One region of the Dysosmobacter welbionis genome, then DNA from elsewhere that is predicted to be linked to it. Evidence: a T-box and tRNA genes for the amino acid it is inferred to sense, from the RefSeq annotation. Region 1 holds a T-box; the other holds one or more tRNA genes.
The links. The T-box of region 1 lies ahead of leuS (leucine--tRNA ligase). A T-box ahead of a tRNA ligase gene usually reads a tRNA of that ligase, here a tRNA-Leu.
Positions count from the first base shown of each region.

Region 2: it encodes a tRNA-Leu, which carries the amino acid that the T-box ahead of leuS (leucine--tRNA ligase) is inferred to sense. The anticodon was not compared.

Region 1 is NZ_CP034413.3:585,714-589,662, reverse strand. Features, by position in the region: gene EIO64_RS03110 (helix-turn-helix transcriptional regulator) at 1-32, shown strand, start outside; gene EIO64_RS03105 (GNAT family N-acetyltransferase) at 224-811, opposite strand; T-box leader at 993-1,227, shown strand; gene leuS (leucine--tRNA ligase) at 1,516-3,945, shown strand.
Region 2 is NZ_CP034413.3:1,725,586-1,729,534, reverse strand. Features, by position in the region: gene EIO64_RS09405 (citrate/2-methylcitrate synthase) at 106-1,479, shown strand; tRNA gene EIO64_RS09400 (tRNA-Leu) at 1,629-1,715, shown strand; tRNA gene EIO64_RS09395 (tRNA-Leu) at 1,747-1,834, shown strand; tRNA gene EIO64_RS09390 (tRNA-Leu) at 1,907-1,994, shown strand; gene EIO64_RS09385 (DUF5677 domain-containing protein) at 2,339-3,178, opposite strand; gene EIO64_RS09380 (hypothetical protein) at 3,256-3,465, opposite strand; gene EIO64_RS09375 (Swt1 family HEPN domain-containing protein) at 3,769-3,949, opposite strand, start outside.

The sequences.
Region 1 (3,949 bases):
TGCTGCATCAGGCGACCGGCGGGGGAGTATGAAACAATCGGAATCAAGGGGCAGCGATATAAGTCAGGGGGCGAAAAGCCTTCCCTGCGAAGTGTGAGGGCGCATTGGGCGCGCCTGTATGAAAATGGGCCTGCTTCCTGTGAGGCAGGTCCATGCACCAAGCACTTCGGTTTTAACAAGTCCGGCTGCCTCGGCGCCCAACTTTTCTCCAATATCCATCTGTTCACACGTTCGGTTCTATAAAATGGGCAGCAGATTGGTCCCAATATTTTTTGTAAACCCGATCTGTATTCCCATCAAGATTCAGTTGGTACATCCGAAATGTAACCAGAAAATTCTTGGGCTGCCACTGTTCTTCGTAAGAATATTGGTACTTCATTCCAACGTTCCGCATAACGCCGCCGCTTCTTGGGTTGTTTCGGTCATGCGTTGCTGTGATATAAGGCAGGCCGTCCTTTTTCACTTGGGCGATCACCGCTTTGCCCGCTTCTGTGACAAGTCCCTGATGCCAGAATTCCCTGCGAAGCCCATATCCGAAATCGTGATGTTCCTCCATATCCACTTTTATGTAGCCGATGGGATGATCGTCCGTTTTCAAGCAGATCGCGTAAGCGTATGCCTGCGGCTGGACATATTTTGAAGCGTATCTTTCTTCATAGAATTTCTTGGCTTCTTCTATGCTGTCTATCGGATACCAGGGCAGGAATTGATTGACTTCCTTGTCATGGAGAATCAGAAACAGCCATTCCAGATCGCGCTCTGTGAATTTCCTCAAGATCAAACGCCCGGTTTCCAATGTGGGCGTGTTTATCAGGGTGCCCTTCACGGTTTCGCCTCCCCCCAAAATTGCCAGAGTTTTTTCTGCTGCCATACGTTGGATTTTCCCCATTATACAGAGCAGGACGGGCAAAAACAAGATGTCGACTGGATTGTAAAGCGCTTTTCCCGCTTACCTCTTGACAAAACGCGCAAAGCCACATAAAATAGACCCGTTAACGACATTGATGGGAAGAAAGGCGAAATGTCCCGCCTTCAGAGAGCCGGCGGTTGCTGCGAGCCGGTGGGGGACCTTCGCGGATGACTGTTCCCGGAGTCTCCCGCCTGAACGGACATAGTAGGGTGGGACGGCAGGCCCCGTTACTGGCCGAGGCCCTCCGGGCCGTTGAGCGCCATCCGGCAACGGCTGGCGAAACCAGGGTGGTACCGCGTAGCTTTTACGCCCCTGACCGTAAGGTCGGGGGCGCTTTTACAGCTTAAAGAGGGGATTGACATCTCCTTGCCCGCAGGGGCACACCGCATCCGTCAGGCGGCAGAGCCGCCAACGGCTGCGCAGCAGAGTGCCTTCACCAGCGGCATCAGTCACTGGCGACACAACCCAAGGCGGTTGGGTCAAAGTATTTTTGCCACGTACAGAAGGTGAATTGCCCCGTAGAAGCAAGAGAGGCCGCCCGGGGGCGCGCCGCGGCAAAAATAAATCGAACAGAGAAATCCATTCACAGGAATGAGGAGAAGGATATGAAATACGATTTTGCCAGCATTGAGAAAAAGTGGCAGCAGAAGTGGCTGGAGGAGAAGCCCTTCACCGCCGTCACGGGGGACAAGACTCGGGAGAAGTTCTTCGGCCTGATCGAGTTCCCCTATCCCTCCGGCCAGGGGCTCCACGTGGGCCACGCACGGCCCTTCACCGCCATGGACATCATCTGCCGGAAGAAGCGGATGCAGGGCTACAACGTCCTGTTCCCCATCGGCTATGACGCCTTCGGCCTGCCCACAGAGAACTACGCCGTTCAGCACCACATCCACCCCGCCAAGGTGACCCACGACAACATCGAGAACTTCCGCAAGCAGCTCCACATGCTGGGCTACTCCTTCGACTGGGACCGGGAGGTGAACACCACCGACCCCAGCTACTACAAGTGGACCCAGTGGATCTTCCTGCAGATGTTCAAGAAGGGGCTGGCCTACAAGGCTTCCATGCCCGTCAACTGGTGCACCAGCTGCAAGATCGTCCTGGCCAATGAGGAGGTCGTGGACGGTGTGTGCGAACGCTGCGGCGGCCAGGTCATCCGCAAGGAGAAGAGCCAGTGGATGCTGGCCATCACCAAGTACGCCGACCGGCTCATCGACGACCTGGACGACCTGGACTTCATCGAGCGGGTGAAGATCCAGCAGAAGAATTGGATCGGCCGGTCCGAGGGCACGGAGGTGGACTTCACCGCCACCAACGGCGACAAGCTGACGGTCTACACTACCCGGTGCGACACGCTGTTCGGCGTGACCTATATGGTCATCTCCCCGGAGCATCCCTATCTCCAGCAGTGGAAGGACCAGATCCAGAACTGGGATGCTGTGGCCGCCTATATCGAGGAGGCCGCCCGCAAGTCCGACTTTGAGCGGGGCGAGCTGAACAAGGAGAAGACCGGCGTCCGGCTGGAGGGCATCGAGGCCGTCAACCCCGCCAGCGGCAAGCACGTGCCCCTGTTCGTCTCCGACTACGTGCTGATGGGCTACGGCACCGGCATCGTCATGGGCGTGCCGGGCCACGACCAGCGTGACTGGGAGTTCGCCACCAAGTTCGGCCTGCCCATCGTGGAGGTGGTCCAGGGCGGAGACATCACCAAGGAGGCCTTCACCCTGAAGGACGACACCGGCATCATGGTGAACTCCGGCTTCCTGGACGGCCTCACCGTGAAAGAGGCAATTCCCACCATGAAGAAGTGGGTGACGGAGCAGGGCATCGGCCGTCCCAAGACCAACTTCAAGCTCCGGGACTGGGTGTTCAGCCGCCAGCGTTATTGGGGCGAGCCCATCCCCCTGGTGAACTGCCCCAAGTGCGGCTGGGTCCCCCTGCCGGAGGAGCAGCTGCCCCTGCTGCTGCCGGAGGTGGACTCCTATGAGGTCACCGACACCGGCGAGAGCCCCCTCAGCAAGATGACTGACTGGGTGAACACCACCTGCCCCAAGTGCGGCGGCCCCGCCCAGCGGGAGACCGACACCATGCCCCAGTGGGCTGGCTCCAGCTGGTACTTCCTGCGGTATATGGATCCCCACAACGACAAGGCATTCGCCTCCAAGGAGGCCTTGGACTACTGGTCTCCCGTGGACTGGTACAACGGCGGCATGGAGCACACCACCCTGCATCTGCTGTACTCCCGGTTCTGGCACAAGTTCCTGTATGACATCGGCGCCGTGCCCACCAAGGAGCCCTATGCCAAGCGCACAAGCCACGGCATGATCCTGGGCGAGGGCGGCGAGAAGATGTCCAAGTCCCGGGGCAACGTGGTGAACCCCAACGACATCGTGGACCAGTACGGCGCCGACACCATGCGCCTCTATATCATGTTCATCGGCGACTTTGAGAAGGCCGCAACCTGGTCCAACGACGCGGTGAAGGGCTCCAAGCGGTTCCTGGACCGGGTGTGGAATCTGGCGGAGAGCGCCTCCGACAGCTATGATGTGACCCCCGCCAACGAGGCCGTCATCCACAAGACCATCAAGAAGGTCACAGAGGATGTGGACAGTCTGAAGATGAACACCGCCATCGCCGCCATGATGACCATGGTGAACGAGCTGAACGCCAACGGCTGCACCCGGGGCGACCTGAAGTATCTGCTCCTGCTGCTGAACCCCTTCGCCCCCCACATCACCGAGGAGCTGTGGGAGAACCTGGGCTTCGCCGCCCAGACGGGCAAGATGTGCTGCCAGGCGGAGTGGCCCGTGGCGGATGAGAGCAAGACCGTGGCCTCCACAGTGGAGCTGGCCGTCCAGGTAAACGGCAAGCTGAAGGGCACCATCTCCATGCCAACCGACAGTGAGGAGAAGGCCGTGGTGGATGCCGCCCTGGCGGTGGAGAAGGTCCGGAAGGCCACCGAAGGGATGCAGATCATCAAGACCATCCTGGTGAAGAACCGGCTGGTGAACCTGATCGTCAAGCCCGCGAAATAAGACT
Region 2 (3,949 bases), 1.1 Mb from region 1:
ATTTTTTCAAAAATATTTTTTAAAACGGTTGAAAATGCAATTTTTTAATGATACTATTGCAAATAGTACAACGGCTGCATGCCGCCGAAAGGAGCGCGCACCCCTATGGTCTGGAAAGAGAACCGTGAGAACGCCTATTGTGAGATCACCCCCGCCATTCTCGCGCTGAAGGAACAGTGGGAGAAGAAAAACTACATCGACCCCAAGCTCTATAAGGAGTATAACGTCAAGCGCGGCCTGCGGGACGAGGACGGCCGCGGCGTGCTCACCGGCCTGACCCGGGTGGGCGAGATCCAGTCTTACAGCGTCACGGAGGGGGAGCACATCATCCCCCAGGACGGTATGCTTTACTACCGGGGCATCGATTGCCGGGAGCTGGTGAAGGGCTCCGAGGGGCGCCGCTTCGCCTTTGAAGAGACGGCCTATCTGCTGCTCTTCGGCGAACTGCCCACCGCCGCCCAACTGGAGGCATTCTGCCAGCAGCTGGCCTCCTACCGGACGCTGCCCACCAATTTCTTCCGGGACGTGATTATGAAGGCGCCGCCCCGGGATCTGATGAACACCATGCAGCGGGGCATCCTGACGCTGTTCTGCTATGATGACAAGCCCAACGACATCGGGCTGGAGAATGTGCTGCGCCAGTGCCTGCAGCTGATGAGCAATATGCCCGTGCTGGCCATCTACGCCTATCAGGCCTGGCGGTTCAGTCAGGGGGAGAGCCTGTTTATCCACGTGCCCAAGCCGGAGCTGTCCACCGCGGAGAACTTCCTGCGGATGCTGCGGGAGGACTGCAGCTACACCGATCTGGAGGCCCGGACCCTGGACGTGGCCCTGATCCTCCACGCGGACAACGGCGGCGGCAACAACTCCACCTTCACCAACCATGTGGTCACCTCCTCCGGAACAGATACCTATTCTGCCATCGCCGCGTCCATGGCCTCGTTGAAGGGTCCCCGCCACGGCGGCGCCAACAGCAAGGTGATGGCCATGATGGACGACGTGAAGGAGCACGTGCGGGACTGGAATGACGAGGGCTGCGTGGCGGACTATCTCACCAGGATCCTGAACAAGGATGCCTTCGACCGCAGCGGCCTGATCTACGGCCTGGGCCACGCGGTCTATACCAAGACCGACCCCCGGTGCGAGGTGTTCCGGGCCTACGTGAATCACCTGGCGGCGGAAAAGGGCCGGGAGGACGAGCTGGCCCTGTACGCCAATGTGGAGAAGATCGGCAAGCAGCTGCTGATGGAGCGGCAGCACAAGTCTGTGCTCTCCACCAACATCGACTTTTACAGCGGATTTGTCTATGAGATGCTGGGCCTGCCCAAGGAGCTGTATACGCCCCTGTTCGCCGTGGCCCGTATCGCCGGCTGGAGTGCCCACCGGATGGAGGAGCTCTCCGTGGGAGGCAAGCTGATCCGCCCCCGGTATGAGTGTGTGGAGGAGCACCGTCCCTATACGTCCATGGACCGGCGCTGAACAGGTCAGGCGGCCGGGACCGTCTTCGGCGGTCCCGGCCGAATTCCTGGTCCATGGAAATTTTTTCGACTGATCGGGGAAAAACAGTTGACATTTGGATCTCGACTGGCTATAATAATCAAGCAGTCTTTTTTAGGGGACGAACATTTGCGGCTGTGCTGGAACTGGTAGACAGGCCAGCTTGAGGTGCTGGTGTCCGAATCGACGTGTGGGTTCAAATCCCGTCAGCCGCACCATACGGTGTCTCTGAAAAGATAACCGCTCTATGCGCGAGTGGTGGAATTGGCAGACTCGCTAGATTCAGGTTCTAGTGTCCATTACGGACGTGCGGGTTCAAGTCCCGCCTCGCGCACCACGTTCCACCGGAGGGCTCCCTTCCGGTGGAACACCCCAACGGGGAGATACAGGGAGCAAAGTTCATATCGACGCGCGAGTGGTGGAATTGGCAGACTCGCTAGATTCAGGTTCTAGTGTCCATTACGGACGTGCGGGTTCAAGTCCCGCCTCGCGCACCAAAGAGAAAGGGCTTCCTATCCGGAAGTCCTTTCTCTTTGGGCTCCGGCAGCCGAAGGCGGCCCCCGCCCTTCGGTGATTCAAATGCTCGGCGGAAGTGAATTCCGCCTGCGCCGAGGTTTTATCTACGGCAAAGCGCCCGTGCGGCGCAAATGCGCCGCCGGCCAGAAGGCCGGTGGGGTGGGTCTCCTATACCTTTTCGAGATTTTAAAATATCGATTTTGACCGTCCCTTCTCGAAAGAGAGACATCTGCGGAAAGTAGATGTCTCTCTTTTTGAATTTTGGATGCTTTTGGCAGGGCACCATCAGCGCCGCGGCAACCTGTACAGCCGCCTCGTAAGCCCGTCATGCGTTTTTGTCCCAGCTGGTGGTTCCCCAAAGAGCAGCCAGGTCCCGTTCGAGCTTCTGCATCTCCGCCTCCAGCTCCTCAGAGACAGGGTACAGGCGGATCGCCCTGAAGATATAAGACATCATCACAGTGAGCAGATGATAGGTGGAGTCGTAAAATGTGAAGGGATGCATTTTGGAGCGGATATCCTGCCCGTGGACAAACGCGCAGGCCCATTGATACGTCTGATAGAGCTCCGTTTCCTGCAGGTATTCACAAACATGGGAGAAGTAGATCCGGCCTTTGCCCGGGATCACGGAAACCAGCCACTCGTTTTCGTTGCCCTTTTTGAACCGCCGGATTGTTTCCTCCGGCTCTCGGTTCCATGCGCTGCAAAGTGCATACACAGTTTTGAGTTTTGCCTGCCGCAGCGCCCCATCCTGGCCGGGGAGGCTGCGGATCATCCCGCAGAGAAACCAGTCTTCCAAAAGGCGGGCGCTCTTTTCCTGCTTCAGCACTTTCCCGTAGACACAGCACTCCATCAGAGTCCGCGTCATCGCCGCTGTGGAAAACAGATTCCCGCCCACAAACATGTTGAAGAGCTCGTTGATCAGCTCGCGCATGTGAAGACGCCACTGGAGCAGATAGTTTTGCGGGTCATAGGGCTCTGGGGGCAGCAGCGCATACTCTGCGTCCAGCTCTTGGTAGCGCTTCAAAAAATCCGAGACCTGTTTGAGATAGGCGTATACAGTCGCCTCGGACTGATATTCGGTGTGGCTGAAATTCTCCACATACGGGGCGTCTAGGCTGTGGTCCTTCTCATTTCTGGCGTGGGAAATTTCCAGCCGTTCGGGCACATCATTCCGCTGTGGGTTCTTGTTCCTGTCAGAAATCAGTGGGAAATGAACTTCCGTAAGAAACGGAAGCAGAAATCTCAATCCGAATCCCTTTTGGAGCTCCGCATATCCGCGTCAAACCTGCCCTGCGCATTGCGGTGTCCGTCAATGTCAAGGTACAGGGTTCTCGGCTTTCCCGGCTCCTTCTTTTCCGCGGCGTATACCAAGGACACAAGATCCTTTGCCGCCTTCTCAAAATTTTCCCACCGCATAACACGGTGGTATAGCGCGACGCCTGCCTGATCCATGTGATCCCTCCTGTTCCGATTTTAAGAATCACAAGCTCCAGGGCCCAAGCGCAGGCCCTGGAGCTTGTGACCGTCATTCCCACTCGCCAAGCGGAAACGCGCTCTAAACTTTTTTGTATAGACCGTTTGCTTCCATTTGGCTTTATTTGATACCAATTATCCCAATCCTATGGGGTATCCGACTTTCTGCTATCAAAAAGCTATCAGGGGATGCTATCAATAGAAGAAATCAGCAATCAAGAATTATCTAAAGAATATTCTGCCAGATCATAATATATGCAATAATTACACGCTGCACAGTAGTTAGGCATTGATTTGATGCAACCAATCTATTATATTCATCCCTACTCTAGCAACATCTAATTCGTCCAATACTCCGCTATGCATTATCACGTTTCGTGATTTTTCGATTGTCTCAAATGTAGTACGTATCCACTCTTGAGCATTAGAAAAACCAAAGTATGGTTCAAAATAAGGCCAATTC